Regions from separate parts of the Nonomuraea sp. NPDC048881 genome, predicted to be linked through region 2. Evidence: riboswitches for the same ligand, from Rfam matches in the RefSeq annotation. Region 2 holds a riboswitch; each other region holds the start of a gene.

The links. A riboswitch is a leader RNA that binds a small molecule or an ion and turns the genes downstream of it on or off. The one in region 2 is predicted to bind cyclic di-AMP.
Region 1: linked by a shared signal. The riboswitch ahead of AB0C33_RS27675 (CHAP domain-containing protein) and the one ahead of AB0C33_RS16380 (hypothetical protein) in region 2 are both predicted to bind cyclic di-AMP.
Region 3: linked by a shared signal. The riboswitch ahead of AB0C33_RS26355 (CHAP domain-containing protein) and the one ahead of AB0C33_RS16380 (hypothetical protein) in region 2 are both predicted to bind cyclic di-AMP.
Region 4: linked by a shared signal. The riboswitch ahead of AB0C33_RS24185 (NlpC/P60 family protein) and the one ahead of AB0C33_RS16380 (hypothetical protein) in region 2 are both predicted to bind cyclic di-AMP.

Annotation. Positions count from the first base shown of each region.
Region 1 covers NZ_JBEZGC010000008.1:103,997-111,266, forward strand. The annotation lists gene AB0C33_RS27660 (hypothetical protein) at 1-465, opposite strand, end outside; gene AB0C33_RS27665 (aldo/keto reductase) at 563-1,384, shown strand; gene AB0C33_RS27670 (Gfo/Idh/MocA family oxidoreductase) at 1,404-2,357, shown strand; cyclic di-AMP (ydaO/yuaA leader) riboswitch at 2,475-2,612, shown strand; gene AB0C33_RS27675 (CHAP domain-containing protein) at 2,626-3,321, shown strand; gene AB0C33_RS27680 (methyltransferase) at 3,377-4,195, opposite strand; gene AB0C33_RS27685 (YciI family protein) at 4,351-4,788, shown strand; gene AB0C33_RS27690 (RNA polymerase sigma factor) at 4,834-6,102, shown strand; gene AB0C33_RS27695 (hypothetical protein) at 6,278-6,793, shown strand; partial or broken gene AB0C33_RS27700 (IS5/IS1182 family transposase) at 6,822-7,116, opposite strand.
Region 2 covers NZ_JBEZGC010000004.1:275,837-283,106, reverse strand. The annotation lists gene AB0C33_RS16415 (ABC transporter permease) at 1-447, shown strand, start outside; gene AB0C33_RS16410 (hypothetical protein) at 463-927, opposite strand; gene AB0C33_RS16405 (YetF domain-containing protein) at 1,017-1,586, opposite strand; gene AB0C33_RS16400 (rod shape-determining protein) at 1,583-2,569, opposite strand; gene AB0C33_RS16395 (PadR family transcriptional regulator) at 2,654-3,151, opposite strand; gene AB0C33_RS16390 (MDR family MFS transporter) at 3,208-4,662, shown strand; gene AB0C33_RS16385 (DUF5302 domain-containing protein) at 4,710-4,910, shown strand; cyclic di-AMP (ydaO/yuaA leader) riboswitch at 5,076-5,210, shown strand; partial or broken gene AB0C33_RS16380 (hypothetical protein) at 5,434-5,862, shown strand; gene AB0C33_RS16375 (alpha/beta hydrolase) at 6,148-7,023, shown strand; gene AB0C33_RS16370 (hypothetical protein) at 7,066-7,270, opposite strand, start outside.
Region 3 covers NZ_JBEZGC010000007.1:306,949-314,218, reverse strand. The annotation lists gene AB0C33_RS26380 (cupin domain-containing protein) at 1-23, opposite strand, end outside; gene AB0C33_RS26375 (phosphoenolpyruvate hydrolase family protein) at 40-855, opposite strand; gene AB0C33_RS26370 (Tm-1-like ATP-binding domain-containing protein) at 855-2,078, opposite strand; gene AB0C33_RS26365 (nuclear transport factor 2 family protein) at 2,089-2,586, opposite strand; gene AB0C33_RS26360 (TetR/AcrR family transcriptional regulator) at 2,684-3,232, shown strand; gene AB0C33_RS26355 (CHAP domain-containing protein) at 3,284-3,997, opposite strand; cyclic di-AMP (ydaO/yuaA leader) riboswitch at 4,012-4,149, opposite strand; gene AB0C33_RS26350 (luciferase family protein) at 4,410-4,757, opposite strand; gene AB0C33_RS26345 (glycosyl hydrolase family 18 protein) at 5,000-6,958, shown strand; gene AB0C33_RS26340 (PP2C family protein-serine/threonine phosphatase) at 7,149-7,270, shown strand, end outside.
Region 4 covers NZ_JBEZGC010000006.1:445,668-452,937, forward strand. The annotation lists gene AB0C33_RS24170 (helix-turn-helix domain-containing protein) at 1-382, shown strand, start outside; gene AB0C33_RS24175 (cytochrome P450) at 372-1,475, opposite strand; gene AB0C33_RS24180 (LuxR C-terminal-related transcriptional regulator) at 1,754-1,966, shown strand; gene AB0C33_RS24185 (NlpC/P60 family protein) at 2,054-3,097, opposite strand; cyclic di-AMP (ydaO/yuaA leader) riboswitch at 3,104-3,255, opposite strand; gene AB0C33_RS24190 (amino-acid N-acetyltransferase) at 3,543-4,112, shown strand; gene AB0C33_RS24195 (RDD family protein) at 4,198-5,799, shown strand; gene AB0C33_RS24200 (RDD family protein) at 5,906-6,394, shown strand; gene AB0C33_RS24205 (Lsr2 family protein) at 6,920-7,252, shown strand.

The DNA of each region.
Region 1 (7,270 bases), on a different contig from region 2:
GTCGGGGACGGGCAGGGCGGTGAAGACCGACACCCGGCTCATCCGCAGCCGCAGCGCGGCGGCCAGGCCGAGCAGGGCGCGCGCCCGCGAGGGGGTCGCCCGCGCCCGCAGCAGCGGCCGGAACGGCCCGGCGGCCAGCAGTTCGAGCAGCCTGAGCGTGGCCAGGCCGTCGTCCACGACGACGATGCGGCCGGGGTCGGAGGTCAGCCAGCGCATCTGGACCTTGCCGGAGAACGCGTCGCCCACGGCCTGGACGCGGCGCGGCATGCGCTCGCGCGGCTCGTCCAGCACCAGGCCGGCGGGCAGGTCGAGGCGGCGCAGCTCCTTGCGGGTGGCGCGCAGCGGGCGCAGGCCGGCGCGCGGCACGACCACGGTGTCCGGGCCGAGCAGCCCGGCATGGTGGGCCTCGACGGCGCACAGCATCTGGAGCGGAGACTCCACCCAGGCCGACGCCTGTCTGACCACTCTGTTTCCCCCAGCCGGTGGATGGCCTTGCACGACCCGCCTCAAGGTAGCCCGGCCTGCTTAAGCCGCAAGAAACGACACGTGAACAATGGAGGGTATGAACTCGCTGATGCTCAACACCGACGGTGTGCAGATACCACAGCTCGGCTTCGGCGTCTGGCAGGTCTCTGCCGACGACGCCGAGCACGCGGTGACGGCCGCGCTGCGCGCCGGATACCGGCACATCGACACCGCCGCCGCCTACGAGAACGAGGAGGGCGTCGGCCGGGCCGTGCGCGCCGCCGGGGTGCCACGGGAGAAGGTGTTCGTCACCACCAAGCTGTGGAACTGCGACCACGGGCGCGCCGAGCAGGCCTTCGACGAGAGCCTGGCCCGTCTGGGCCTCGACTACGTAGATCTTTTCCTGATCCACTGGCCGGTCCCGGAGCAGGACAGGTATGTGCAGGCCTGGCGGGGGCTGGAGAAGATCTACCGGGACGGACGGGCCAAGGCCATCGGGGTCTCCAACTTCACGGTCGCCACCCTGACCCGGCTGATGGAGGAGACCGACATCACGCCGTCGATCAACCAGATCGAGCTCCACCCGTACTTCCAGCAGCGCGAGATGCGGGCCTTCCACGAGGCCAACGGCATCCTGACCGAGGCGTGGAGCCCGCTCGGGCAGGGCAAGGGGCTGCTGGCCGACCCGGCGCTGCGCGTGTTGTCGGAGAAGTACGGCAAGACGCCCGCCCAGATCGTGCTCCGCTGGCACCTGCAGCTCGGCAACGTGGTGATCCCCAAGTCGGTCACGCCGTCGAGGATCGAGGAGAACATCGACGTGTTCGACTTCATCCTCGACACCGAGGACATGGCGGCCATCGGCGCGATGAACGCGGGGCGGCGGATCGGGCCCGACCCCGACTCGTTCAACCTGACCTGAGCGCTCTACGATCTCGGTCGTGCGAGATTTCACCTGGGGAATAGCGGCGACCGGCGGCATCGCGCGTACCGTGGGAGCGGCCATCGTGGCCGAACCCGGCATGCGGGTGGCCGCCGTCGGCTCGCGGAGCCCGCTCAGGGCGCGGGCGCTGGCCGACGAGCTGGGCGCGGAGTCGGCCTACGGCTCCTACGAGGCCCTGTGCGCCGATCCGGCCGTCGACGCGATCTACGTCGCCACGCCGCACGCCCAGCACCTGGAGGTGGCCGAGGCGGCCATCGCGGCGGGCAAGTCGGTGCTGTGCGAGAAGCCGCTGGCGGCCGACGTGGCCGACGCCGAGCGCATGGTGGCGCTGGCCCGCGCGGCCGGGGTCTTCCTCATGGAGGCCATGTGGATGCGCTTCAACCCGCTCATCCAGCGGGTGGCGGCCGATCCGCGCTTCGGCGAGATCCGGTCGGTGCGGGCCTCGTTCGGCTTCGCGCTGCCCTACGACCCCGCCCATCGGCTGTGGGCGCCGGAGCTGGGCGGCGGGGCCCTGCTCGACCTGGGGATCTACCCGTTCGGGCTGGCCCAGCTGCTGCTCGGCATGCCCGCGGAGCTGCGCATGGCCGGCTCGCTGGCGCCCAGCGGGGTCGACGCCGAGGCCGGCGGGCTGCTGCTGTACCCGGACGGGCGGCGGGCCCTGGTGGACGTGTCGCTGCTGGCCCATCACGCCAACGACGCGAGCGTGGTGGGCACGTCGATGCGGGCCGACATCCTGGCGCCGTTCTGGGCGCCGCGGCGGGTGCTGCTGTCGGGGCCGTCGATGGAGACGGAGGAGCTGGTGCTCGCCCCGGCCGACAACGGTTACGCGGGCGAGCTGCGCGAGGTGCGCGCGGCCACGATCGAGGGCCGCACGGAGAGCGCGATCATGCCGCTTGACGAATCCCTTGCCATGATGGGGCTTCTGGCCGAAGCGCGGGCGCAACTCTCCTAGCTGGACCTTTAGCCACTTGCCTTGCTCTTGCCCGATGTATTACCTTGTGGGGCATCTCGCGGCAGACGTCCGGTTTGTCCGGCTTTGTCCAACCATCGCAAGACATTTCACAGGATCGTCCTGTGACCGCTGAATCCGCCTTCGGGCGGAACCGGGGACCCACGTCCTTTGGGGTGAATCGGCACTTCGGTGCCGTAGGGCAGCTTCCACGTCCGAACCCGTCAGCTAACCCGGTAAGCGGCATGGAAGCAAGGAGTCAATGCCCTCGATGGCCACGCACCGTCCCATCCGTGCCCCGAAGATCACCTACGCTCACGCCGCGCTCGGCGCGGCCATCCTCGCCTCCGCCATCGGCGCCCACGCCACCGCCGCCGCCGCCGACAGCGCCGGCCCGGCCGCCGCGGCCGGGCACTCGGCCGTCGCGCCGCAGACCGCCGCCCAGACCCGCAAGGCGGAGGAGACCCAGGTCAACGTCACCGCCCAGCAGGTCCTGGCGATGGCCAAGGCCCAGGTCGGCACCTCCGAGAACGCCTACGGCGGCGGCACCAAGTTCCAGAAGTGGTACGCCGACTCCCAGCGCGCGGCGGAGACCATCGCCCGCGACGGCGGCACCCGCGCCATGTACCTGAACGCCCCCTGGTGCTCGATCTTCGTCTCCTGGGTCGGCGAGCACACCGGCGCCCGCCCGCAGGTCGGCTGGGACGCCTGGACCGTGGCCCACGCCAAGTGGTTCGCCGCCAACGACCGCTGGGGCGCCGAGGCCAGGCCCGGCGCGGTGGTCTTCTTCTCCTGGGGCGGCAGCAAGAGCCTGGACGCCATCCAGCACGTCGGCTTCGTCGTCAAGGACAACCAGGACGGCACGATCTCCACGATCGAGGGCAACACCGGCAACGGCAAGGTCGAGGAGCGCGTCCGTCCGAAGTCGCAGGTCGTCGGCTACGGATACCCGCAGTACGCGAGCTGACCTCCCCACGCTCCGAGCGCGCGTCCCCGTACGAGGGACGCGCGCTCGCCGCGTCTCAGGGCCGGACCGCCAGCAGCGAGTACAGGATCGGCAGGTGCGAGTCCCCGAAGGGGAACCGGTACCGGCCGTCCGCGCCCTCGGCCAGCAGGCCGCGCGGGTCCATGTCGGTCTCGACGTGCTCGCCCAGCTCGGCCACCGTGAACCCGGCCCGCGCCGCCGCCGTGACGATCTCGCCCACCGAGTGCGGGTACTCGACCGCCTCGTGGGCCTCGGTCACCACCGCGGCGTCGGCGTACGTCCCGGTCACCGTCTCCCGGTGGGCCTGGCCGCCGCCGTAGGGCCAGTCGGCCACCAGCGGGTCGAGCGAGGACACCGTCGCGTAGGCCGGATGCAGGTCGACCAGCACCAGCCGCCCGCCCGGCCGCAGCGCCATGGCCGCGCCGCGCATCCAGGCGTCCAGGTCGCCGATCCAGCACAACACGCCGTACGTGGCCACCGCCAGGTCGAAGCCGCCGGCCAGCGACTCCGGCAGCCGCTGCGTGTCGGCCTCGACGAACGTGGCCGCCAGCCCGGCCCTGGCCGCCAGGTCGCGGGCGCGCGCGACCGCCACCGGGGAGAAGTCGACGCCGGTCACCCGCGCTCCGAGCCGTGCCCAGCTCAGCGTGTCCAGGCCGAAATGGCATTGCAGGTGGAGCAGGTCCCGGCCGGCGACGTCGCCGGCCAGGCGGCGTTCGAGCGGGTAGAGGGTCTGCCGGCCGGCGAGGAAGGCGTCGACGTCGTAGAACCGGTCGGCCGAGGTGGAGCCGTGGACGCGGGCGCGCTCGTCCCAGAGGGCCCGGTTGGGGACGGGGGCGTCTTGTGCGGGTTGGTGCATGGGGCGAGGATGGCACATCGGCCACCCGGCCGCACGACCGGTACGGTGCCCTGGAAGCGGACGGTCCGCGCCCGCGTGTCGATCCGGCCGGCGCCCGTTCGACGCTTCGGCGAGGCCGGCTCCGCCCCGGGGCCGCGGACGGAAGGGACGGCAGGATGAAATTCATGATCGTCGGCAAGGCCAACGGGGAGACCGAGGCCGGGGCGCTGCCCAGCCAGGAGCTCGTCGACAACATGCACGCCTACAACGAGGCGCTGGCCAAGGCCGGGGTGCTGCTGGCCGCCGAGGGGCTCTACCCGAGCTCGCAGGGCGCGCAGATCGCCTACAGCGGCGGCCGGGCCACGGTGATCGACGGCCCGTTCGCCGAGGCCAAGGAGCTGATCGCGGGGTTCTGGCTGATCCAGGTGAAGTCCAGGGAGGAGGCTCTGGAATGGGCCATGCGCGTGCCCGTCCCCGAGGGCTATGACGGGATCGGCCTGGACGTGTGGCGGGTGTACGACGCCTCCGACGCGCCCGACGCGGCCTCGTCCGACCCGGCGGAGGTCGAGCGGGAGAAGGCCATGCGCCGGCGTCTGGGCGGGCGGGAGAGCTGACCTCGGCTTGCGGACCCCGGACGGTGCTGGTGTCATGAGCCGGTGATGGCTTCCGACACCCACCGGGCGATCGAGGCGGTCTGGCGGATCGAGGCGCCCCGGCTCATCGCCGGCCTGGCCGGGCTGGTCCGCGACGTCGGCCTGGCCGAGGAGCTGGCCCAGGACGCGCTGGTCGCGGCCCTGGAGCAGTGGCCGGAATCCGGCGTGCCACGCAACCCGGGCGCCTGGCTGATGACGGTGTCCAAGCGCCGCGCCGTCGACCTGATCCGCAGGAACGAGCGGATGTCCCGCAACCTGGCCGAGCTGGGCCACCGGCTGGAGACCGCCGGGGAGCCGCCCGAGCCCGACGAGATCGAGGACGACCTGCTGCGGCTGGTCTTCACCGCCTGCCATCCGGCGCTGTCGATGGAGGCGCGGGTGGCCCTGACGCTGCGAGTGCTCGGCGGCCTGAGCACCGACGAGATCGCCCGCGCGTTCCTGGTGCCCGAACCGACCGCCGCCCAGCGGATCGTGCGGGCCAAGCGCACCCTGGCCGACCGGAAGGTCCCGTTCGAGGTGCCGCAGGGCGCCGAGCTGGCCGGACGCCTGTCGTCCGTGCTGGAGGTCATCTACCTGATCTTCAACGAGGGGTACTCGGCGACCGCGGGCGACGACTGGATGCGGCCCGGCCTGTGCGAGGACGCGCTGCGGCTGGGCCGGGTGCTGGCCGGGCTGATGCCCGCCGAACCCGAGGTGCACGGGCTGGTCGCGCTCATGGAGATCCAGGCGTCCAGGGCGGCGGCCCGGGTGGGCCCGTCCGGGGAGCCGGTGCTGCTGCTGGAACAGGACCGCACCCGGTGGGACCGGCTGCTCATCGGCCGCGGGCTGGCGGCCCTGGCCCGAGCCGAGAGCCTGGCCGAGGAACGGGCCGCGAGCCTGGAGGAGGAGGGGGCGGGCGTGGCGGGGGCGTACACGCTGCAGGCCGCGATCGCGGCCTGCCACGCCCGCGCGTTCGACCCCGGCGACACCGACTGGGTGCGCATCGCCGGCCTGTACGAGTCGCTGGCCCGGCTGGCCCGCTCCCCCGTCGTCGAGCTCAACCGCGCGGTGGCGCTGTCGATGGCCTACGGCCCGGCGGTGGGCCTCGACCTGCTCGACCAGATCGTGGACGAGCCGGCGCTCAAGGGTTACCACCTGCTGCCGAGCGTCCGCGGCGACCTGCTGTTCCGGCTGGGCCGGCGCGGCGAGGCGCGGGCCGAGTTCGAACGGGCGGCCTCGATGACCCGCAACTCCCGCGAGCGCGCCCTGCTCCACGAACGCGCCGCCGCCTGCTGAGGCCCGCATCAGGCTGAGGCCGGACGCTGTGGCGGGCACTCTGCCGACCGCTGGGCCGACCGCTGGGCCGGGCACTTACAGACCGCGCGAATAGGGCTTGGGGCGGAGGGCGCAAGTGGCTACGTGCCTCGGCTGTCGATCATCATCGTGACCAGGCTGGACCTATGCTGAGCCAATGACCGACAACGGCGCCCCCACGAGAAGCTCGGGCGCTGAAGAGCCTGGCGTTGACGCGAAACTGCCCGCGACCGTGCGTATCGCCGGGGTTGTGTTGAGAAGGATGGAGAGCCCTCCATCGCTGGCCTGCTGGACCGGTTACTTCCCGGAGCCGGCAGGCGCGGTCGAGACCGGGATGAGTCTGGTGATCGAGCCGGCCGCCCCGCCAGAAGAGGCCACCCTCCATTTCGCTCACGACGTCGTGAGCCACTTCGATGTCTTCGTCGACCGAGCTTTGGAGTACTGCCGCACCCGACTCCGGGAATCGCACTTCGAACTCACAACTGAGGAACTGAGCTGGCTCGACCTTCCGGAGTTGCCACTGGCAGGTCCCGAAGCAACCGTGTGGGCCGACCAAACCTGGGCAATCCGTTTCACGGAGAGCAGGCTCCGGCTGGCGGACCCCTACGGAATCCTCGTGACGTTCGACGGAAGGCAGCCTGTCGACGTCGAGGGCCTCGACGACGAGCAGTGAACCGCTCGACGCGCCGTCGGGCGTGTGTTCACGGGTGGCGGTTGGGCCGGTTGTCCCAGCGGTGGGGTTGTCCAGGCCCGTCGGATCAGGCCGCGTAAGAACGCGGCAATGACCGTTGCGTGGTGTTCGTGGCAGCGGGCGAGGCGCTGGAAGGCGTTCTGCCAGGCATGGGTACGCTCCCCATGCCACCTGTCGCTTGCCTGGACCGGTGCCTTCTCGCCCTTGTGCGCGATCCGGCCGTCCAGTCCACGTTCGGCAAGCAGGGGGCGGGTCTTGTCGGAGTCGTAGCCGGCGTCCAGGTGCACGGTGATATCGTCGGGCAGGGGCCGGAGGTCGTCCAGCAGGTCCAGTGGTGCGGATCGTCGTGGCCGAGCACGTCGCATTCCATGATCGCCAGGACTCGTACCCGCTCTGCCACCAGTCTCCCCAACCGCCCCTATCCGCGCAGCCACTCAGCCGGACGCCGCCGACGCCGCG
Region 2 (7,270 bases):
AACGAGGTGGACGTCTCCCGCCCGTCCGACGCGCTGGCCGCCAAGCAGGCGACCAGCCAGGCCTTCGCCGGGCTGCTGCTCGGCGTCGGGGCGGTGGCGCTGCTCGTCGGCGGCGTCGGCGTGGCCAACACGATGGTCATCTCGGTGCTGGAGCGCCGCGCGGAGATCGGCCTGCGCCGTTCGCTCGGCGCGACGCGCGGCCAGATCCGCACCCAGTTCCTCGCCGAGTCGCTGCTGCTGTCCGCGCTGGGCGGCGCGGGCGGGATCCTGCTGGGGGCCGGCGTCACCGTCGCCTACGCCTTCTCCCGCGGGTGGCCGGCCGTGGTGCCCGCGTGGGCGACCGTCGGGGGCCTGGCGGCCACGCTGCTCATCGGCGCGGTGGCCGGGCTCTACCCGGCCGTGCGCGCCTCCCGGCTGTCGCCGACGGAGGCGCTGTCGGCGCCCTGAGACAAGCGCCTCGGGTCAGGACAGAGTGGCCTCGGGGGCGGGGGAGTAGCAGGTCGTCCTGCCGACGATCCTGACGTTCGGCCCGTCGAGCACGGTGAGCTCGAACGTCAGGTTCGTCCGGGGGTTGCGCACGACGGAGACGACAGGGGTCTCGTCACGCAGGTCGAGATCCTCGACGATCTGGTCGTAGCCCATGTCCTGGAGGGTGTGCAGCAGGCCGTCGGGGGCGTCGGCGGCCTCGCCCTCGGCCCGGACGAGCCGGCGCACCTGGCCGGGCACGCACGAGCGGTCTTCGGTCTCGTCGGAGCGGTCGGCCGGCGACACATGCAGCGCGGCGCTGGTGAGCAGGGTGTCGGTGTCGGCGGTGAGCTGCCTGGCCGCCTCCTCGAAGGAGGACTGGCGGCCGGAGGTACAGGCTGCCGCGACCGCGACGCATACAAGCACCGCGGACATCACGACCGAGCGACCAGCCAGGCGCACGTTGGGACGATATCGGAGATCAATTCCGGGCGCAGGGGATTAACGCCATATTAATGGCCGATATCAAAAGGCAATCCGGCCGCGCATTCTCAGGAGGGGCCGGTTCTCAGCTCGTCCAGCTTGCGTTCGATGCGGTCGAGGCGCCGGCACAGGTCCTCCAGGTCACCGCGTTCGGCTCCCTCCTCCTCGGGGCGCAGGTGAACCAGGAGCGAGCCGCCGGGCTCCAGGCGTACCAGGTCGGTGTCGGTGACGCTCTCGGCCCCCCGGAGCTGGAGCATCACGTTGAGGTCGGCCTGCCGGACGCCCATCCGGCGCAGCGCCGAGGGGATGAAGTGCCCGTCGCGGGCCAGGACGACCGGCGTGCCCTCGAACACCCTGCCGACCGAGGGCACGGTCGCCGCCAGCCGCACCACGACCGAGTTGACCGCCACCAGGATCACCACGCCCACCAGGCCGCCGATCAGCGAGTTGTCCGGACCGATGATCGCGTTCTGCACGACGTTGCTCATCAGCAGCATGACCACGAAGTCGAAGTTGTTGAGCTGCGCGATGCCGCGTTTGCCGGCGATGCGGAGCAGCACGGCGATCGTCACGTAGACGGCGATCGTCCTGACGGTCTTGTCGGCGACGGAGACCCCCAGGTCGAACAGGTCGCTCACCGGCGCCTCAGCTTGGCGATCAGCCCCAGGTCCTCCACGCAGCGTCCGAGCCCCAGGGCCACCGAGTCGCTGGGCCGCTCCGCGCGCCGCACCGGCATGGACAGCCCCTCCTGCAACCGCCGGCGCAGGCCGGGCAGCAGCGCGCCGCCGCCGACCAGCACCATTCCGCGCTCGCCCAGGTCGGCGGTCAGCTCGGGAGGGCAGCGTTCCATGGTGTACTCCGCGGCCCGCACGATGTGCTCGACCGGCTGGACGGCCGCCTCGCGGACGCGCGCCGCGGGCAGCGCCACCGCGCGCTCCTCGCCGGTGCCGGCGTCCCTGCCGCGGATCAGCACGTTCCCGGTCGGCTCCCGCGTCGCGCGCAGCTTGGCCGACTCGGCCTCCCGCTCGTCGGCCAGCAGGCCGTGCTCGTCCTCGACCAGGCGGGCGACCGCGCGGGTCACGGCGTTCCCGCCGCCGCGCACGGTTCCGGCGGCGACCACGGCCCCGCAGGAGAGCACGGCGACCCTGGTGGCGTCCCGGCCGATGTCGACGACCATGTGCCCGGCGCCGTCGCGGACCGGCAGGCCCGCGCCGAGCGCGGCCGCGATCGCGTGTTTGACCAGCAGGATCCCGCGGGCCTCCGCCTCGAAGCCGGCGTCGCGCAGCGCCACCCGCTCGATCGGCGTGAACTCGTCGGGCACGGCCATCACCAGGCGCGGCCGGGGGAACGGGTGCCGGTGCACCTTGCGCAGGAAGTGCCTGATCATGCGCCGGGCGAGCTCGCCGTCCTGGGGCAGGCCGTCGCTGATCGGCCAGTACGTCTCGCCGTCCGCGCCGTCCGCGCCGTCCAGGGCCTCGGCGCCGAAGCCGACGACCCTGCCCGTCTGCCTGTCGCGCAGGACGACCGACGGCTCGTCCAGCACGATGCCCCTGCCCTTGGCGTAGATCCTCGTGCCGGCCGCGCCGAGGTCGATCGCCAGGTCACGACCCAGGAGGCTCATCGCCGCACTGGGAGGTTGAGCATCATGCCTGGGTGTATATCCGGCGCTTCTCCAACGCAACACCAGGAACCGCAGAGTTCCGTTTTACCCTTCGCGCCGCAGGGCGGCCAGGGTCTCGTCGGCCCACTCGATGCCGGAGCGCGCCTGGTGCAGGCCGAGGGACAGCGCGTACTGGCCGAACAGGCCCCCGGGCCGGCAGTCGAGCGTCGCGAGGCGGGCCTGGAAGTGGGCCTTGATGCGCTCGACCACGGCGACGGCCTGCCCGGTGTCGAGCAGGGCCAGCAGGAACGCCTGGAGGGCGGTCTCGCTGCGCACGGTCGCCGACGGGTCGTGGCCGACCAGCCACTCGGTGACCAGCGCGCGGCCCTCGGCGGTGATGGCGTAGATCTTGCGGCCCCGGGCGCCCTCGTGCTCGACCGTCACCAGGCCGTCGGCGGCCATCTTGACCAGTTCCGGATAGATCTGCGTGTGCCCCGCCTGCCAGACGTGGTTGAGCGAGTGCTCGAACTTCTTGGCCAGGTCGTAGCCGCTGGCCGGGCCTTTGGTGGCGAGCAGGCCGAGGAGCGCGATCCGCAGGGACATGCCCGCCAGCATAGCGAAGGCTTGACATGTCAGCTCTTACATATCAATCTTCACCTGTGACTAATGACATGAAGACCAAGGGCAACGGGCTGGTGTTGCTGGCGGTGCTCGGCGGGATGTTCCTGGCGATGCTCGACCAGACGATCGTCGGCACCGCGCTGCCCCGCATCACCGGCGAGCTGGGCGGCACCCGGCTCTACACCTGGGTGGTCACGGCCTATCTGCTCACCTCCACCGTCACCGTGCCGCTGTACGGCAGGCTGTCCGACCAGCACGGCAGGAAGCCGCTGCTGCTCGTCGGGATGTCGGTGTTCGTCGTCGGATCGGCGTTGTGCGGGCTCGCCCAGGACATGACCCAGCTCATCGCCTTCCGCGCCGTGCAGGGGCTGGGCGCGGGCGCGTTGCTGCCGCTGTCGCTGGCCCTGGTGATGGAGATGTTCCCGCCCGGACGCAACGGCGCCCGCGTGCAGGGCGCGCTCGGCGGCGTGATGGCGTTGACGTACCTGGCCGGGCCCTTCCTGGGCGGGTTGTTCACCGACCACGCGAGCTGGCGGTGGGCCTTCTACGTGAACGTGCCGCTCGGGATCGTGCTGATCGCGATCGTGGTGCTGCGGCTGCCGTTCCGTCCGGGCACCGGCGGCGGGGGCCGGCCGGACTACGCGGGCATCGCGGTGTTCAGCGTGGCCATCAGCGCCCTGCTGCTCGGCCTGACCGAGAAGGGCCTGGACGGCAACTCCTGGACCTCCCCGCCCGTGGCCGGGCCGATCCTGCTGGCGCTGGTCCTGCTGGCCGCGTTCGTGCTGGTCGAGCTGCGGGCGGCGAACCCGGTCATGCCGATGCACCTGTTCCGGGACCGTACGTACACGCTGGTCAACGCGACCTCGTTCTTCACCGCCTTCTGCATGTACGCCGGCGTGGTGTTCCTGCCGCGCTACTTCCAGCAGGCGCTGGGCGTCAGCGCCACCGAGTCCGGGCTGAGGATCTACCCGATGACGCTGGCGATGGTGGCGGGCAGCGCGCTCATGGGCACGCTGATGTCCAGGACGCGCACGTACAAGCCGTGGCTGGTCGGGGCGCCGTTCCTGCTGGTGGCCGGCAGCCTGCTCTGCCTGAACCTCACCGTGCGCACCGACGGCCTGCTGCTGGCCGGGTGGATGGCGCTGCTCGGGCTCGGCATGGGGCCGATGTTGTCGGGGCTGACCGTGGCCGTGCAGCAGGCCGTCGCGCCGCGGTACATCGGCACGGCCTCGGCCAACCTCACCTTCTTCCGGCAGATCGGCGGCTCGGTGGCGCTGGCGCTGGCCGGCACCGCGTACACGTCGGTCATCACCACGGACGCGCCGGTCCACGGGCTCGCGGCCGCGCACGCCTCGGCGGCGGCCGTGGTCATCCCGTCGCTGGGCGTGGCGGGCGCGGTGATCGCCCTGGTCGCGCTGGTCATGATGCCTGGCAGGCGGCTGGAGCAGGCGCCCGCGGCGGAAAGCAGAGTGGAGGCCGGTTTCGCGTCGTAAGCGACGTCGTGCGAAGCTGTGGATGTCCCCAGAACCAGGAGGTCCTCATGGCGGAAACACCGGAGCCGGAAGTCAGCGAGACTCCCGAGGACGAGATGAAGCGCAAGTTCCGCGAGGCGTTGGAACGCAAGCGCGGGCAGCAGGCCGACTCGGCCGCGGGTGGCAGGGGCGTGGACCCGTCGAAGATCCACGGGGCGCACGGTCCGGCAGCGAGTAAAAGATCCTTCAGGCGCAAGAGCGGCGGCTGAAAGGTCCGATTTAGCAGGGGGTACGGCATGCCGTGCCCCCTTTCTCTTTACCTCGATAGGTAGATCTTTACCCGGTTCATGACGATTCGTTTGTATTTGTCCGAATCTCTGGGTACCGTCTTAACCAATTACCAGCTGGTGGCGTAGTCCCTACCAGGAGAGGGACGACAGCTGGCGCCGAATCCCGACTTGTCGGGAACCGGGGACCCATCTCATTGGGGTGAATCCGGCCATGTGCCGGTAGGGCATCTCCACGCCCGAACCCGTCAGCTAACCCGGTAGGCGAGATGGAGAGGACTTCACGCATGTACCACCTCGTCGTACCCCCGGACAGTGTAGTGACGACCGCCTGCTGAGCGGTCTCTTCCCTGACTTCCCCCACGCGCCGCGTAACCACCCTTTCGGCGCTCTGCCCGGTTACGCACCGTAGTCACGCGCGTTCCCCCTGTCCCCTCGCGAAGGACTTCACTGCTTCATGTCTCGATTTGGCCTGCGCTCTCTCGCCCTGCTGTCCGTGTCCGCCATGGGCGCGCTGACGATCTCCGCCACCGGCGCCCACGCCGACACCGGCGACGACCAGAAGATCCTGCTCAAGGGTTCCACGAAGGCCTCCTACTTCTGGGACGACTCCTCCGGCCGGGCCGGCGACACCGGCCTCCCCGCCAGCGGCAAGCCCATGCAGAAGGGCCTGGCCGCCAGCCCGAGCTGGCCCCTCATGACCGAGGGCTACGTGACCTACAACGGCAAGAAGATGCCGTTCTTCGTGGGCGACCGCGGCCCCGGCGAGCCCTCCAGCCGTGGCGTCATGCTCGACCTCGACGCCAAGACCTTCGCCGAGCTGACCGGCGGCACCTTCAACCCCGACACGCTCGGCGTGGACGGCAACGGCGGCCAGGGCCACATCAAGATCGACTACGTCATCACCAAGTGGGGCGACGGCAAGGGCAAGAAGAACTACCCCGTGGCCTTCTCCACCGGCGCGTGGGGCAGGTTCGACGACAACCCGGCCGAGCCTCCCAAGGTGCTGGCCGACAAGCCCGCCGAGGACGCGGCCGGTTCCGCCGGCGGCCAGGTCGGGAAGACCGTCGCGATGGGCGGCACCGTCATGGCCGGCGTGCTCGTGCTGGCCGGCGGCGGCGTGGTGCTCGGCGGCGAGCGCCTGCGCAAGCTCCTCAACGACTGATCTCCGGACAGACCGCTCTTTACGCCTCGCGACTAGAATGACATTCTGGTCGCTGTGATCCAGCGCGCAGCCGCCAACGGCATCGAGATCGCCTACGAGAGCTTCGGCTCACCCGCGGGCAGGCCCCTGCTGCTCATCATGGGACTCGGCGCCCAGCTCATCCACTGGGACGACGAGTTCTGCGAACTCCTGGCCGAGCAGGGCCACCACGTCGTCAGGTTCGACAACCGCGACGCGGGCCTGTCCACCCATCTCCACGACGAGGGCGTGCCCGCATGGGGCGCGCCCTCGCCGTACGTGCTGGACGACCTGGCCGACGACAGCGCCGGGCTCATGGACGTCCTGGGCCTGCCCGCGGCGCACGTCGTCGGCGCCTCGATGGGCGGGATGATCGCCCAGGCGCTGGCCATCCGGCACCCCGCTCGCGTGCTGAGCCTGACCTCGATCATGTCCACGCCCGGCCCGCAGGCGGCCCCGCCGACCGAGGCGGCCGCCGCGGTGCTCTTCGCCAAGCCCGCGACCGACCGCGAGGGGGTCGTCGCCGGCGCGCTGACGACCTGGGCCGTGCTCGGGTCCCCCGGCTGGGAGCTGGACCGCGAACGCGTCACCAGGCTGGCCGGGCTCGCCTTCGACCGCTGCCACGACCCGGCCGGCACGGCCCGCCAGCTCGCCGCCATCATGGCCTCCGGCGACCGCACGTCCGCGCTGGGCGGGCTGAAGGTGCCCGCGCTGGTCATCCACGGCGAGGACGACCAGCTCGTGCCGCTCGCCGGCGGGCGGGCCACGGCCGCCGCCATCCCGGGTGCCCGCCTGGTCACCTACCCCGGCATGGGCCACGACCTGCCCCGCGCCCTCTGGCCCGCGATCGTCGCCGAGATCACCGCCCACACCGGCTCCGCGACGCCCGCCCGGCCCGAGCCCGCCGCGTGACCCGCCGCATGACCCGCCGCGGAGCCTCGCTGCGCGGGCCGGTCAGAGCTCCAGCTTCTCCTCGATGACCTTGAGCATGTGCCGGGCCAGGGCCAGGTTGGCCCGGTTGCGGTCGAGGGCGAGGTAGAGGAACAGGCCCTTGCCGCTGCGACCGGTCAGCGGGCGGATGATGTGGTACTGGGCGGTCAGCGTGATCAGGATGTCCTCGATGCCGTCCTTGAGGCCCAGCGAGTCCATCGTGCGCAGT
Region 3 (7,270 bases), on a different contig from region 2:
AGGGCGTCCGGTCGTCGGTGCATGGCGGGTTCCTCCCGGTCAGAGCTGCTTGAAGGCGCGGACCTGTTCGGCGATGGCCCGCTCGGCGGGCAGGCGTTCCATCGAGGACGCGCCGAAGAACCCGGCGACGCCGACCGTGCGCTGCTGGATGTGGCGCACGTCGTCGGGCTCGGCGATGGGGCCGCCGTGGCACAGCACGATGACGTCGGGGTTGACGGCGACGGCGGCGTCGCGCATCTCCTGGACGCGCACGGCCGCCTCGTCGAGGCCGATCGCGGTGACGGCGCCGATGCTGCCCTTGGTGGTCAGGCCCATGTGCGGGACGAGGATGTCGGCGCCCGCCCGCGCCATGGCCGTGGCCTGCTCGGGGGTGAACACGTAGGGGGCGGTGAGCAGGTCGCGCTCGGCGGCCAGCCTGATCATCTCCACCTCCAGGTCGAAGCCCATGCCGGTCTCCTCCAGGTTCGCCCGGAAGACACCGTCGATCAGGCCGACCGTCGGGAAGTTCTGGACGCCGGTGAAGCCCATGTCCCTCAGCTCGTCGAGGAAGCGCGGCATCAGCCGGAACGGGTCGGTCCCGCACACCCCGGCCAGCACCGGCGTGTCCTTGACGACCGGCAGGACCTCCCCCGCCATCTCCACGACGATCGCGTTGGCGTCGCCGTACGGCATCAGGCCGGCGAGCGAGCCGCGGCCGGCCATCCGGAACCGCCCGGAGTTGTAGATGATGAGCAGATCGACCCCGCCCGCCTCGGCGGACTTGGCCGACAGCCCGGTGCCCGCGCCGCCACCGATGATCAGCCGGCCGGCCTCCCGCTCGGCGCGCAACCTCCGTAGTGCCTCGTCGCGACGCATCAAGCCCCCTTCTCGATCAGCCGGTGCAGCCGGTCGGCGGCCGCCACGGCGAACTGCGCGTTGTTGATGTCCTGGTCGCTCTGCACGACCTCGACGGCGGTGCCCGCGACGGCCGCGAGCACGGCGTCGAAGCAGGCCGCGTCGGCCGCCGGGTCGTGGAACGGGCCGCCCTCGACGTCGACGGCCGAGACGCCGCCGCGCGGCACGAACAGCGTGACCGGCCCGGAAGCGCGGGCCAGCCGCTCGCCGATCGCCCGCCCGATCTCGGCGTTCTCGTCGGGAGTGGTGCGCATGAGCGTCACCGTCGGGTTGTGCGCCAGGAGCTGCCGTGACCTGAACCGTTCCGGCACGGTCTCCATCGGGCCGAAGTTGACCATGTCGACGGCGCCCAGGCTGACGACCTGCGGGATGCCGGCCCGCCCGGCGGCGGTCAGGCGGTCGGGGCCCGCTGACAACACGCCGCCGACGAGCTCGTCGGCCAGCTCGGTGGTGGTCAGGTCGAGCACCCCGGCGAAGTGGCCGCCGGCGGCCAGCGCCTCCATGGCCCGGCCGCCCGAGCCGGTGGCGTGGAAGACCAGCACCTCGTAGCCCAGGGACTCCAGCCGGGCCCGCGCGGCGTCGACGGCGGGCGTGGTGACGCCGAACATCGTGGCCGCGACCAGCGGTTTGTCCTCCCCGGACGGCTCGGCGCCGGCGTCGTAGGAGGCGGCCATCGCGCTGATCGCGGCGGCGGCGTTGGTCAGGATGCGGCGGGAGACGGAGTTGACGCCCGCGACGTCGACGACGCTGTACATGAGCGTCACGTCGGTCTCCCCGACGTAGGCCGAGACGTCGCCGCTGACCATGGTCGAGACGAGCAGCTTGGGCAGGCCGACGGGCAGCGCCCGCATGACGGCGGCGGCGATGGAGGAGCCGCCGCTGCCGCCGAGCGCGAGCACGCCGCTCAGCTCGCCGCGGGCGTGCAGGTCCTTGGCCAGGGCGGTGGCCCCGGCCGCCATGGCCGCGAGCGCGGCGCCGCGGTCGCCGGCGCTCCTGAGCCGATCGAGGCCCGTGCCCGCGGCCCGCGCGACGGCCTCGGCGGGCACGTCGGCGGCCAGCGCCGGGGCGCCCATGACGCCGGTGTCCATGAGGACGACGCCCTGGCCGGCCCGGACGATCAGGTCGCGGACGAGGGCGTACTCCTCCCCCTTGGTGTCGAGGGTGCCCAGCAGCAAGACCGCCATGTCAGACCTCCTACGATCGGCCTTCCGACCTTACCCCGGCGATCTCCGCGTGGCGGATGCCCAGGACGTCCACGCCGTGCTCGGACAGCGGGCGGGAGCCGAAGATGCGGCGTTCCTCCTCGGTGATGGCGACGTCGTTGATGCTGGCCTCCCGGCGGCGCATCAGCCCCGACGCGTCGAACTCCCACTGCTCGTTGCCGTAGCTGCGCCACCACTGGCCGGCGGCGTCGCGGGACTCGTACTGGAAGCGCACGGCGATGCGGTCGCCGGTGACCGCCCACAGCTCCTTGCGCAGGGCGTAGTCCAGCTCGCGGGCCCACTTGCGGCGCAGGAACTCCGCGATCTCGGCGCGGCCGGTGACGAACTCGCCCCGGTTGCGCCACACGGAGTCCTCGGTGTACGCGAGCGCGACGCGGTCGGGGTCGCGGGTGTTCCAGGCGTCCTCGGCGGCCTGGACCTTGATCCGGGCGGTCTCCTCGGTGAACGGCGGGACGGGCGGGCGGGTCATGGGCGGTCCTCTCCGATCGAGAGAACTGGCGTTCTCCCGGGTTGTGCGCTAGCGTAGAGAACGATCGTTCTCCGCGGCAAGCACCTGGAGGGGTGTCATGGATCACGAGCAGCGGCTGCTGGACGCCGCGGGCGACCTGTTCTACCGCCGCGGCGTGCAGGCGGTCGGCATGGACGAGATCCGGGCCGCCTCCGGCGTCTCGCTGAAACGCCTCTACCAGTGTTTCCCGTCGAAGGAGGCGCTGGTCGTGGCCTATCTGCGGCGGCGCGACGAACGCTGGATGGCCTCGCTCACCGCGTACGTGGCCGACGCCGGCGACCGCATCCCGGCGGTCTTCGCGTGGCTGGAACGCTGGTTCGCCGAGGACGGCTTCCGCGGCTGCGGGTTCGCCAACGCCTTCGCCGAGCTGGGCGCCGGTTCGGCCGCCGTCCGCACGGCGGTGCGCGAGCACAAGGAGCGCCTGCGCGCCTACCTGCGCTCGCTCGCCGAGGAGGCCGGAGCCGGGGACCCCGGCCTGCTCGCCGAGCAGTTGCTCACCCTGATCGACGGCGCCACGGTCACCGCGATGATCTCCGAGGAGCCGGGCGCGGCCCGCTCGGCCGGGCAGGCCGCGGCGGTCCTGGTCCACCGGCACCGGCGGCCCTGAAACGCGAAAGAGCGCACTCCCCGCGGGGAATGCGCTCTTTGCTTGGCAGGATCAGGCGGCGTACGACGGGTAGCCGTAGCCGACGACCTGGGAGGTCGGGCGGACACGCTGCTCGACCTTGCCGTTGCCGGTGTTGCCCTCGATCGTGGAGATCGTGCCGTCGCCGTTGTCCTTGACGACGAAGCCGACATGCTGGATGTCGTTCAGGCTCTTGCTGCCGCTCCAGGAGAAGAAGACGACGGCGCCCGGCTTGGCCTCGGTGCCCCAGCGGTCGTTGGCGGCGAACCACTTGGCGTGGGTCACGGTGTAGGCGTCCCAGCCGACCTGCGGGCGGGCGCCGGTCTGCTCGCCGACCCAGGAGACGAACATCGAGCACCAGGGGGCGTTCAGGTACATGGCGCGGTTGCCGCCGTCACGCGCGGCGGTCTCGGCGGCGCGCTGCGAGTCGGCGTACCACTTCTGGAACTTGGTGCCGCCGCCGTTGGCGTCCTCGGAGGTGCCGACCTGGGCGCGGGCCGTGGCCAGCACCTGGGCGGCGGTGACGTTGACCTTGCCCTTGGCGCTCTCGTCGGCGACGCGGTTCTGCGCGACGCGCGGCTGGGCGGCCACGCCGGCGACCTTGGCGGTCTGGGTGGCGGTGTGGGCGGTGGCGGTGTCGGCGTTCACTGCCGCGTGCGTGCCGAGCACGCCGGCGACGGTGGTCGCGCCGAGAGCGATCTTGGCGAGGTCGAGCTTGTAGGCACGGTGAAGACGGTGCTTGGCCATGAGGGTGTTACTCCTTGAGCTTCCGTGCCGCTTGCCGGGTTAGCTGACGGGTTCGGGCGGGAAGCTGCCCTACGGCACCACGGTGCCGATTCACCCCATTGGACACATGGGTCCCCGGTTCCGCGCACAGGCGGATTCAGCGGTCTCTTGGTCAGGCAAAGGGCTGACGCATCGTCTTCCCGGGCCCGGGAAAGGGCCTGAAGGTATATGTGCGACGCCCGGATGCGGGGATGTCCGCATCGACTCTGTACAACACGGGTCCCGCTTGGGTAATTCCCAGGCAATGCCATCCCTACCTGGGACGACTCCCCGTTCGGCTGTGTACAACCAAGCTACCCGGCGAGTAATTCCCAGGCAAATGGCGGCAATGAATTCGACGGTGCGTGGGAGAAACGCTACGCACCGAATCGGTTCACGCCACGTGCGCCTTTATCGCCACACTCGTGAGCGCCAGCAACAATTCCAGATCGGGCTCGGCGTCGACCTGCACGGCGACCCAGGCGCGGTCGCGGCAGGCATGGACCTGGTCGCACGCCCGCAGGTACGGCTCCAGGCGGCCGATGGCGGGGGCGGTGAGCCGTACGTGGATCTCGTCCCGGCCGGCCAGGCGCAGGATCTCGGTTCCGTGTACGGCGAAGGTGACCTGCTGACCGGTGCCGCTGACGTTCAGCGACGGCCAGGACCGTAACTCCGCGACCGCGCGGACCACGTAGGGCCCGCGTCGCGTGGGCGTCCGCCGCCAGGCGGAGATTCCTGCCACGCTCCAATGCTGAGCCACGGCTCACCCCGCCGTCAGCCCCCGTTCCTGAACCGTTATCCCCTCGTGAACGGGCGCGCCCAGGGTCTGACCGGCACGATTACGGACGCCTGACCGATACGTATTGACGCTCCCCCAGGCAGAAGCTACCGTCGATTCACAACTTAAAGGAAACTTTCCTAATAGTTTCCCCAGAAGTCTCCCATCCCACTCCCCACACACCCCCCAACGGATGTCGGAGCGACATGAAGCACACCATTCTGAGCAAGGTCCTGGCGGGAATGGCGGCATTGGCCCTGCCTCTCACCGCGGCCGTGGCCGCCCCAGCGCTCGCCTCCGCCAGCACGGTGGCGTACGCGGCGGCCTGGGCCCCGTGGACCGCCTACACGGCGGGCACGGTCGTCACCTACAACGGCGTCGACTACGTCTGTCTCCAGGCGCACACCTCCCAGCCCGGCTGGGAGCCGCCGAACGTGGCGGCGCTGTGGAAGGTCTCCGGCGGCGGCGGCAGCGACACGACCGCGCCGTCCGTGCCGGGCAACCTGCGCTCGACCGGCGTCACGGACACGAGCGTGGCCCTGGCCTGGAACGCCTCCACCGACAACGTGGCCGTGACCGGCTACGAGGTCTACCGCGGCGGCACCCTGGTCACCACCGTCACGGGCACCACGTACAACGACACCGGCCTCACCGCGAACACGGCCTACAGCTACACCGTGCGCGCGCGTGACGCGGCCGGCAACCGCTCGGCCAACAGCAACCAGATCTCCGCGACGACCACCGGCGGCGGTGGCGGCGACGACAAGACACCGCCGTCGGTCCCCGGCAACCTGCGCTCGACCGGCGTCAGCAACAACAGCGTCTCGCTGGCCTGGAACGCCTCCACCGACAACGTGGCGGTCACCGGCTACGAGGTCTACCGCGGCGGCACCCTGGTCACCACCGTCACGGGCACCACGTACAACGACACCGGCCTCAGCGCCAACACCCCCTACAACTACACCGTGCGCGCGCGTGACGCGGCGGGCAACCGCTCGGCCGACAGCAACCAGATCACCGCGACCACCACGGGCGGCGGCGGTGGCGGCGGCAACAAGGTGCTGGGCTACTTCGTCCAGTGGGGCATCTACCAGCGCGGCTACCACGTCAAGAACATCGACACCAGCGGCTCGGCGGCCAAGCTGACCCACATCAACTACGCGTTCGGCAACGTGCAGAACGGGCAGTGCACGATCGGCGACAGCTACGCCGACTACGACCGCTTCTACCAGGCGGGCGAGAGCGTCGACGGCGTCGCCGACACCTGGGACAACGGCGCGCTGCGCGGCAACTTCAACCAGCTGCGCAAGCTGAAGAAGAAGTACCCCAACCTGAAGGTGCTCTTCTCCTTCGGCGGCTGGACCTGGTCCGGCGGCTTCGGCCAGGCGGCGCAGAACCCGACCGCCTTCGCCGACTCCTGCTACAAGCTGGTGGAGGACCCCCGCTGGGCCGACGTCTTCGACGGCATCGACATCGACTGGGAGTACCCGAACGCCTGCGGCCTGACCTGTGACACCAGCGGCGCGGCGGCGTTCAAGAACGTGATGTCCGCGCTGCGCTCCCGCTTCGGCGCGAACAACCTGGTCACCGCGGCCATCACCGCCGACGGCAACGACGGCGGCAAGATCGACGCGGCCGACTACGGCGGCGCCGCCCAGTACGTCGACTGGTACAACGTCATGACGTACGACTTCTTCGGCGGCTGGGACGCGCAGGGCCCGACCGCCCCGCACTCCCCGCTCACCACCTGGGACAAGATCCCGATCCCCGGCTTCTACACCGACAACGCCATCCAGAAGCTCAAGAGCAAGGGCGTCCCGGCCGCCAAGCTGCTGCTCGGCATCGGCTTCTACGGCCGCGGCTGGACCGGCGTGACCCAGGCCGCGCCCGGCGGCACGGCGACCGGCCCGGCGCCCGGCACGTACGAGCAGGGCATCGAGGACTACAAGGTCATCAAGACCCGCTGCCCGTCCACCGGCACGGTCGCGGGCACGGCCTACGCCTACTGCGGCAACCAGTGGTGGAGCTACGACACGCCGAGCACCATCGGCGGCAAGATGAGCTACTCGAAGAACCAGGGCCTCGGCGGCGCGTTCTTCTGGGAGCTCAGCGGTGACACCACCAACGCCGAACTCCTCACGGCCATGAAGAACGGCCTCGGATAAGTTCGCACGTCAGGGCCGGTCCCGGGTTTCGGGGCCGGCCCTTCGCCGTGCCCGGCGCGCCGCAGGACGGAACACGGACGCCTTGGGAGAAGCTGGTCACCGGGGGTGAACGACGATTCTGTGGGGTGGCGGGCCCAGGCGGCCCTTCTTCACGACACCGGTCTTCCTGGTCGGCCTGATCGGGATCACGGTGCTGGTGGTCGGGCTGGACAGGTTCACCGGCGGGGGCGCGGAGCTCGTGCCGGTGCTGATCTTCCTGCCCGCGATCGTGTCGGGGCTGGGCTCGGTGTGGCAGACGGCGGTCGCGTCGGT
Region 4 (7,270 bases), on a different contig from region 2:
GGCGCAGCGGCGTGACCAGGCGAGACTCGCCTTCGACGCCTACTTCGCCGAATGCCCTTCCCGCAAGCTGCTCGACCGGCTCAGCGACAAATGGGTCACGCTGGTGCTCAGCTCGCTGGCCTCCGGCGAGCGTCGCTACAGCGACCTGGCCCGGCGCATCGCGGGGGTCAGCCAGAAGATGCTCACCCAGACCCTGCGCGGCCTGGAGCGCGACGGCCTGGTGGCGCGCCGCGTCACGCCGCAGGTGCCGGTGCGCGTCGACTACGCGCTCACCCCGCTGGGCCAGAGCCTGATGCCGCTGGTCACCGCCATCAAGGCGTGGGCCGAGGAGCACATCGAGGACGTCGAGGCCGCCAGGGAACGCTACGACGCTACCGCCTGAGCCGCACCGGCAGCCGGGCCAGCCCGCGCAGCACCACGTTCTCCTTGTACGGCGGCTCCGGATCGGCGGCCTCCATCTTCGGCGCCGCCGCGGCCAGCGCCGACAGCGCGATCTCGCCTTCCATCCTGGCCAGCGTCGCGCCCAGGCAGAAGTGCAGGCCGAGCCCGAAGGCCAGGTGGCGGCCGGGCTCGCGGCCGGGGTCGAACCGGTCGGGATCGGCGAACACGGCGGGATCGCGATTGGCCGCGCCGATCGGCACGAGCACGGCCGAGCCCGCGGGCACCGGCGTCCCGCCGAGTTCCCGGTCCTCCAGCGCGATCCTGGAGGTGAGCTGGACCGGCGGATCGAAGCGCAGCACCTCCTCCACGACCTCCCTCGGGCGCTCGGCGGCGCGGTGCAGCAGGTCGTGCCGCAGCAGGTTCAGCACGCCGTTCGCGATGAGGTTGACGGTGGTCTCGTGGCCGGCCACGAGCAGCAGCACGCAGGTCGCCAGCAACTCGGCCTCGGTGAGCTCCTCGACGTGTGCGAGTGCGCTCAGGAGGTCCTCGCCGGGACGCTCGCGCCGCCGCGCGATCAGGTGGCGGAAGTAGTCGCGGAACTCGTTCCTGGAACGCTCCGTTTCCGACATGAGGGCGTCTGTCAGCATCGGGTCAAGTCCGCGGGCAAGGGCCTCGCTCCATCCGCGGAAGCGGTCGTGGTCCTCCGGCGGCACCCCGAGCATCTCGCTGATCACCATCACCGGCAGCGGGTACGCGAAGCCGGAAATCAGCTCCGCCTCCTCCGGCAGCCGCCCGATCAGGTCGGCGGTGATCTCCTCGATCCGCGGCCTGAGACGGGCCACCATGCGCGGCGTGAACGCGCGGCTGACCAGAGCACGCAACCGGGTGTGATCGGGCGGGTCCATGAGCAGGAACGACCGGCCGGGCTGACCTGCCTCTTCCTGCGCGGGAGGGGACGTTCCGTGACCGAACCCGGGGTCGCGCAGCACGGCCGCGCACAACTCGTACGTGGTCACGACGAGCAGCCCGCCGCGCGTTCTGAAGATCGGCCCGGCGGCTCGCAGCTCGCGATATCGGACGTACGGATCGCGCACAAATTGCGGATCCGAGGGATCAAAACCCAGCACGTCGGTGGCGCTCATCGGAGGTGGAACCGGGCCGCCGAATTGATCGTTTGGACCGTTCATAGCGGACCACGGCGTGCCAACATATGCGGAGTACGTCACATATAAGTGATCATGTCAATAGCGCTGGTCAAGGGCGCCGATTGTCGCGCTTGACGACCTTTCCGCGATGCGTTTACCTTCACCGAGACGAGCGGCTTTGCTTCGCCTGAAAGGTCCGAGTTCTGCTGTTTGGGGGAGGGCTCCCGGTGGATGTGCTCACAGAAGGCGTTGAGCTGAGCCACGCGGATTTGGCGTTACTGGCCGAGCTGGCCAGGGGAGTGACGGTCGATCGGGTCGGCAGGCGGCTGGATATCAGCGGACGGACCGTACGGCGCAGGCTGAGGGGCATCTGCGACCGCATCGGCGTGGCCACGGCGATCGAGGCCGTGGCATGGGCGGCGCGCCGCCAGCTCATCTAGCGGCGCTCAGCAGGTGGCGCGCATCATCCAGTGACGCTGGGCGAAGTGGCGCTGGGCGAAGTGGCGCTGGGCGAAGTGGCGCGCGGGTCAGTCCGCGATGCGCACGCCGCCGGCGAACGGCCGCCCGCCGATCGGGGCGACCCGCACGACGTCACCCGTCCGCGGAGCGTGGACCATCATGCCGCCGCCGATGTAGATGCCGACGTGGTGCAGGTCGCTGTAGAAGAACACCAGGTCGCCGGGGCGCAGCTGGTCGCGGCTGACCTGCCTGCCGGCCGTCCACTGGTCGCCGGTGTAGTGGGGGAGCGAGATGCCCACGCGCTGGTAGGCGGCCATCACCAGCCCGGAGCAGTCGTAGGAGCGCGGCCCTTCGGCGCCCCACACGTACGGCTTGAGCTGCTGGGTGAGGGCCCACTTGACGGCCTGGGCGGCCTTGCCGTCGCCGATGACCGGCAGGTTGACGCGCACGGCCCGGGTGCCGGGACGGCCGGCCTCGCCGACGGCCCGCCGGTAGAGGTTGCTCTCGACCTTGGCGACCAGCTTGGTGATCTTCGAGCGCCTGCTCTCCAGATCGGTGACGATCTTCTGGACCTCGGCGATGCGGGTCTTGGCGCCGGCCCTGGCCCGCTCGGCGGCCTCCATGGCCCTGGCGAGCTGGTTGACCTCCTCGCCCTGCTGCTGTTCGAGCGCGTACGTGGTCGCGGCCCGGTCGAGGAAGGTCTCGGGGTCGCCGGACTGGGCGAAGGCCAGGGCCTTGTCCAGGCCACCGGTGATGTAGGCGTTCTGGGCGAGCAGCGAGGCCCTGGCGCGCTTGGCGGCCAGATCGGACTCGCTGGTGGCCAGGATCTTCTGGGCGGAGTCGTTGGCCTTCTGGGCGGCCTTCAGCCGTTCGCGCTGCTCGTTGTACTGCTCGGCCAGCGTCTCGATCTCTTCGTGCAGCTTCTCCACCTGGTCGGAGAGCTCGGAGAGCGACGGCTTCGGGTCGGCGGCGGCGGAACCGACGGGGACGGCGAACAGCATCGCGGCGACGGTCACGCCGATGACGCCGAGGCGGCGTGCGCGCCTGGCCTGCTCCTGGGGGCGGGCGTGCCTGCCCCCGGACTTCCCCGAGCGGTCGAACGTCCGCTTCACCAACCGAGCTCCTCTCATCGACGCCGGCCGGGTTAGCTGACGGGTTCGGGCCGGAGCAGCCCTACCGAGATGGTCGGATTCACCCCAAGTGGTGGCGCCAGGTGCTCGCCGCCGTTGGTTCCCCGGCTTCCCTTGCGGGAATTGGGCGTGTCTTTCCGCGCGCATTACGCGGAGAACATCGTCGCTGGACACTAATGCACTCCGGGTTCACGCTCAACCGGAACTGCCGAGTCTGTAGAGGTTTCACAACTGAAGGGTCACAAGGTGATCTCGTGGGTAGCCGTACGGAAGCGGGCTTCTGCACCTTTTGTCCAGCATTCGGGGTGCTGAGGTCTGGAGGAAAGCTCCAAGTCGGCTCGTGTTCATCTGACCACGGGATGTGATGAGATGCCCGAGACGTGGGATTTAGGGCCGAGCCGTAATGAGATCTGTACCCTGGAGAGCCATGGAGCAGGTGGCCGAAGTGGCAGTCCCCGAGACCGCGGTCGTGGTCAGGCGTGCGCGCACGCCCGACGTGCGTGCGATCAGGCGTCTCGTGGACACCTACGCGGGCGCGGGGCCGCGGCTCCTGGAGAAGGCCACGGTCACGCTGTACGAGGACGTCCAGGAGTTCTGGGTGGCCGAGCGCGGCGGGGAGGTCGTCGGCTGCGGCGCGCTCCACGTGCTCTGGGAGGACCTCGCCGAGGTCCGTACGGTGGCCGTCGATCCCGCGTGCCGGGGGCTGGGTGTGGGGCGGCGGATCGTCTCGGCGCTCGTCCGGCAGGCGAAGGATCTGGGGCTGCGGCGTGTATTCTGTCTGACTTTTGAGGTCGACTTCTTCGCGAGGCACGGTTTCCGCCCCATCCAGGGCACACCGGTCTCACCCGAGGTCTACGCCGAGTTGCTGGCCTCGTACGACGAGGGTGTGGCGGAGTTCCTTGATCTGGAACACGTCAAACCGAACACCCTTGGCAACACCCGCATGCTGCTGCATCTGACATCGGGTGACGCGGACCTTGACCACTTGGAAAGGTGATTGTTGATACCTATGTCGATACGTTGGGCAGCACAGGCATGTGTCCTGACACGTGCCACATGCGCACTCGAAGCGAGGTGACACGGTGAGCACCGGACAGCCGCCGTACCCACAGGACGATTCCGGCGAGAACCCCGAGTACGGTCAGCACCACGGCCGTCGGCCCGGCGAGCCCGACCCGGACGTGACTGTGGTCGGCTACCGGGCGGACGATGCCTTCGGCCAGCCCCCGTACGGTCAGCAGCAGCAACAGGGCTATGGCCAGCAACAGCAGTACGGCCAGCAACCACAGCAGTACGGCCAGCAGCAGGGCTACGGCCAGCAGCCCCAGTACGGCCAGCAGGCCGCCCCGGGTCAGCAGGGCTACGGCCAGCAGCAGGGCTACGGCCAGCAGCCGCAGTCCTCGGGCCAGCAGTACACGCAGCCCGGCTACGGCCAGGAGGCCCAGTACGGCCAGCAGGCCGCCTCGGGTCAGCAGGGTTACGGCCAGCAGCCGCAGTCCTCGGGCCAGCAGTACACGCAGCCCGGCTACGGCCAGGAAGCCCAGTACGGCCAGCAGGGCTACGGCCAGCAGCCCGCCTCCGGCCAGCAGCCCGCCCCCGGCCAGCAGTACGCCCAGCCCGGCTACGGTCAGCAGGCCGCCTCCGGTCAGCAGGGCTACGGTCAGGAGGCCCAGTACGGCCAGCAGGCCGCCTCGGGCCAGCAGGGCTACGGCCAGCAGCCGCAGTACGGCCAGCAGCCGCAGTCGCTACCCGACTACGGCCAGCAGCAGGGCTACGGCCAGGACGCCCAGTACGGCCAGCAGGCCGCCTCGGGCCAGCAGGGCTACGGTCAGCAGCCGCAGTCCTCGGGCCAGCAGTACGCCCAGCCCGGCTACGGCCAGCAGGCCGCCGCGGGGCAGCAGGGTTACGGCCAGGAGGCCCAGTACGGCCAGCAGGGCTACGGCCAGCAGCCGCAGTCCGACTACGGGCAGCAGCAGGGCTACGGCCAGGACGCCCAGTACGGCCAGCAGGGCGGCTACGCCCAGCAGCAGTACGGCGACCAGCAACAGGGTTACGGCCAGCAGTACGGCGACCAGCAGCAGTACGGCCAGGCATACGGCCAGCAGCAGCAGTCGCAGCCCTACGGCCAGCCCGGCTACGGCCAGCCCTACGGTCAGCCCGTCGGCGTGCAGCCTCCGGGCGCTCCGGCCCCCCTGGCGGAGTGGTGGCAGCGTCTGGTCGCGAGGATCATCGACGGCGTCATCCTCGGCGTCGTGAACTTCGTGGTCAGCCTCATCCTGGGCCTGCTCGCGGTCGGTTACGACTCGACGACCGGCCTGACCTCCGGCCTCCTGTCCGGCTTCGTCATCGGCCTCCTGTCGGCGATCGTGACGACCGCCGTCTGGGTGTGCTACGAGTTCTTCCTGACGAAGATGAACGGCCAGACGGTCGGCAAGATGGTCATGGGGATCAAGGTCGTGCCGGTGGGCCAGGCCCTGCCTCCGGGCGGGCTCGCGTCCGACCTGGCGATCAAGCGCGCCGGCGTCACCTGGGGCGGCTACATCCTGAGCTGGATCCCCTTCCTCGGCCCGCTGCTCGCCTGGGCGTGCGTCGCGGTCAACGGCGCCTCGCAGCTGTGGGACAAGCCACTGCAGCAGACGTTCGCGGACAAGTTCGCGGGCACGGTGGTCGTGAAGATCAAGTAATCCCGCGTCAGCGTAAAACAGGGGCCGGCTTCCCGCCGGCCTCTGTTTTGTGTGTGCGGGGCGTACCAATATGGGGGGTACGACCGCCGACCGCGTGAGGTGGGATATGGCCGGGACACCGTCGTGGCCGGGCGCCGTGCCCGCGGAATGGTGGGAACGCCTCGCCGCCCGCTTCATTGAGGCGCTGGTCTTCGGGGTCTTCTATTACATTCTGTTCATCGCGCTGTGGGGCGCCTTCCGGACTGTCGGGATGGTCGAGGCGTTCGGCGGACGGCTCCCCGGGCTCTTGGCCTGGTTCCTGGCCGGCCTGTGTTATACGGCCTATGACTGGCGGGCCCATTGCCTGCGCCGGCGGACGTTCGGCCAGGCGATCATGAAGATTCGCCTGGCGCCGGACGACCTTCCGCGTGGCGCCCTGCTGAAACGGGCCCTGGTCTATCCCGGGCCTGTCATGCTGATGGGCATTCCGGTGGTCAATCTGCTGGCCGGAATGCTGCTGTTCGGCGTCGGGCTGCTCATCCTGATCGACAAGCCGTTGGAGCGCGGGCCGCATGACAGGCTGGCCGGAACGCGGGTGGTAAAAGATCTTCGTTGAGGCGTCCACACCTGGGAAGATGCCTTTTCGCAAAATTTTCCCTTGATCCGGTAAGGAGCCTGGAGAGACTGGCATTAGGCTATGGGACGTCCGGGTTGCCGGATGTCGGTGCCCCTGCTCCCTGAGGGCGACTGTGTGTGGCTATGGTCGGTTCCGGGTGAGTTGTCACCTAGGCGTCATGAGCGTCCGGCGTGCTCCCGCAGGTCCCGCAGGTCGCGCCGGGATGCGTATTTAGCGCCCCCGAAACCCTGCTAGCCCTGGAGGCGAGGACGAATGGAAGCCGTAACAGACGTATTGTCAGCGCTCATCCCCCCGGTCGTGGTCGGCGGCGCCTTCATCTTTGGCGCGGTGAAGTTGCTGCGATCGGAGGGCGCCGGGCGACGGGCAAACCGCCAGGATCAGGCCGAGAACCAGAACTGATCTGCCAGTCAGCCGAATCCCCGTAGCGCTGAATTGTCTCCGCGCCTTTCCGGGTATATGTTTGGGCGAGCGAATGAAACAATGCTCCGGGAAAGGATTGCGTAGATGGCCAAGCAGATCCAGGAGATTCTCATCGATGACCTCGATGGGGGCGAGGCCAATGAGACGGTCAGCTTCGCTATTGACGGCTCCTCCTATGAGATTGACCTCAGCGACGTTAACGCCAAGAAGCTGAGGGACGCACTCACGCCTTTCGTGCAGCACGCCCGCAGGGCAGGAGCCGTGTCCGCCCGTCGCCGTGGTCGCGGCGGCAACCGTGCGATGAGCCGCGAGAAGAGCTCGGAGATCCGGCAGTGGGCCAAGGCTCACGGCCTGCCGGTCAGCGAGCGCGGCAGGATCGCCTCCACCGTCGTGGAGAAGTACGAAGCGGCTCACTGAGCCTCGTCGAGAGAGCCA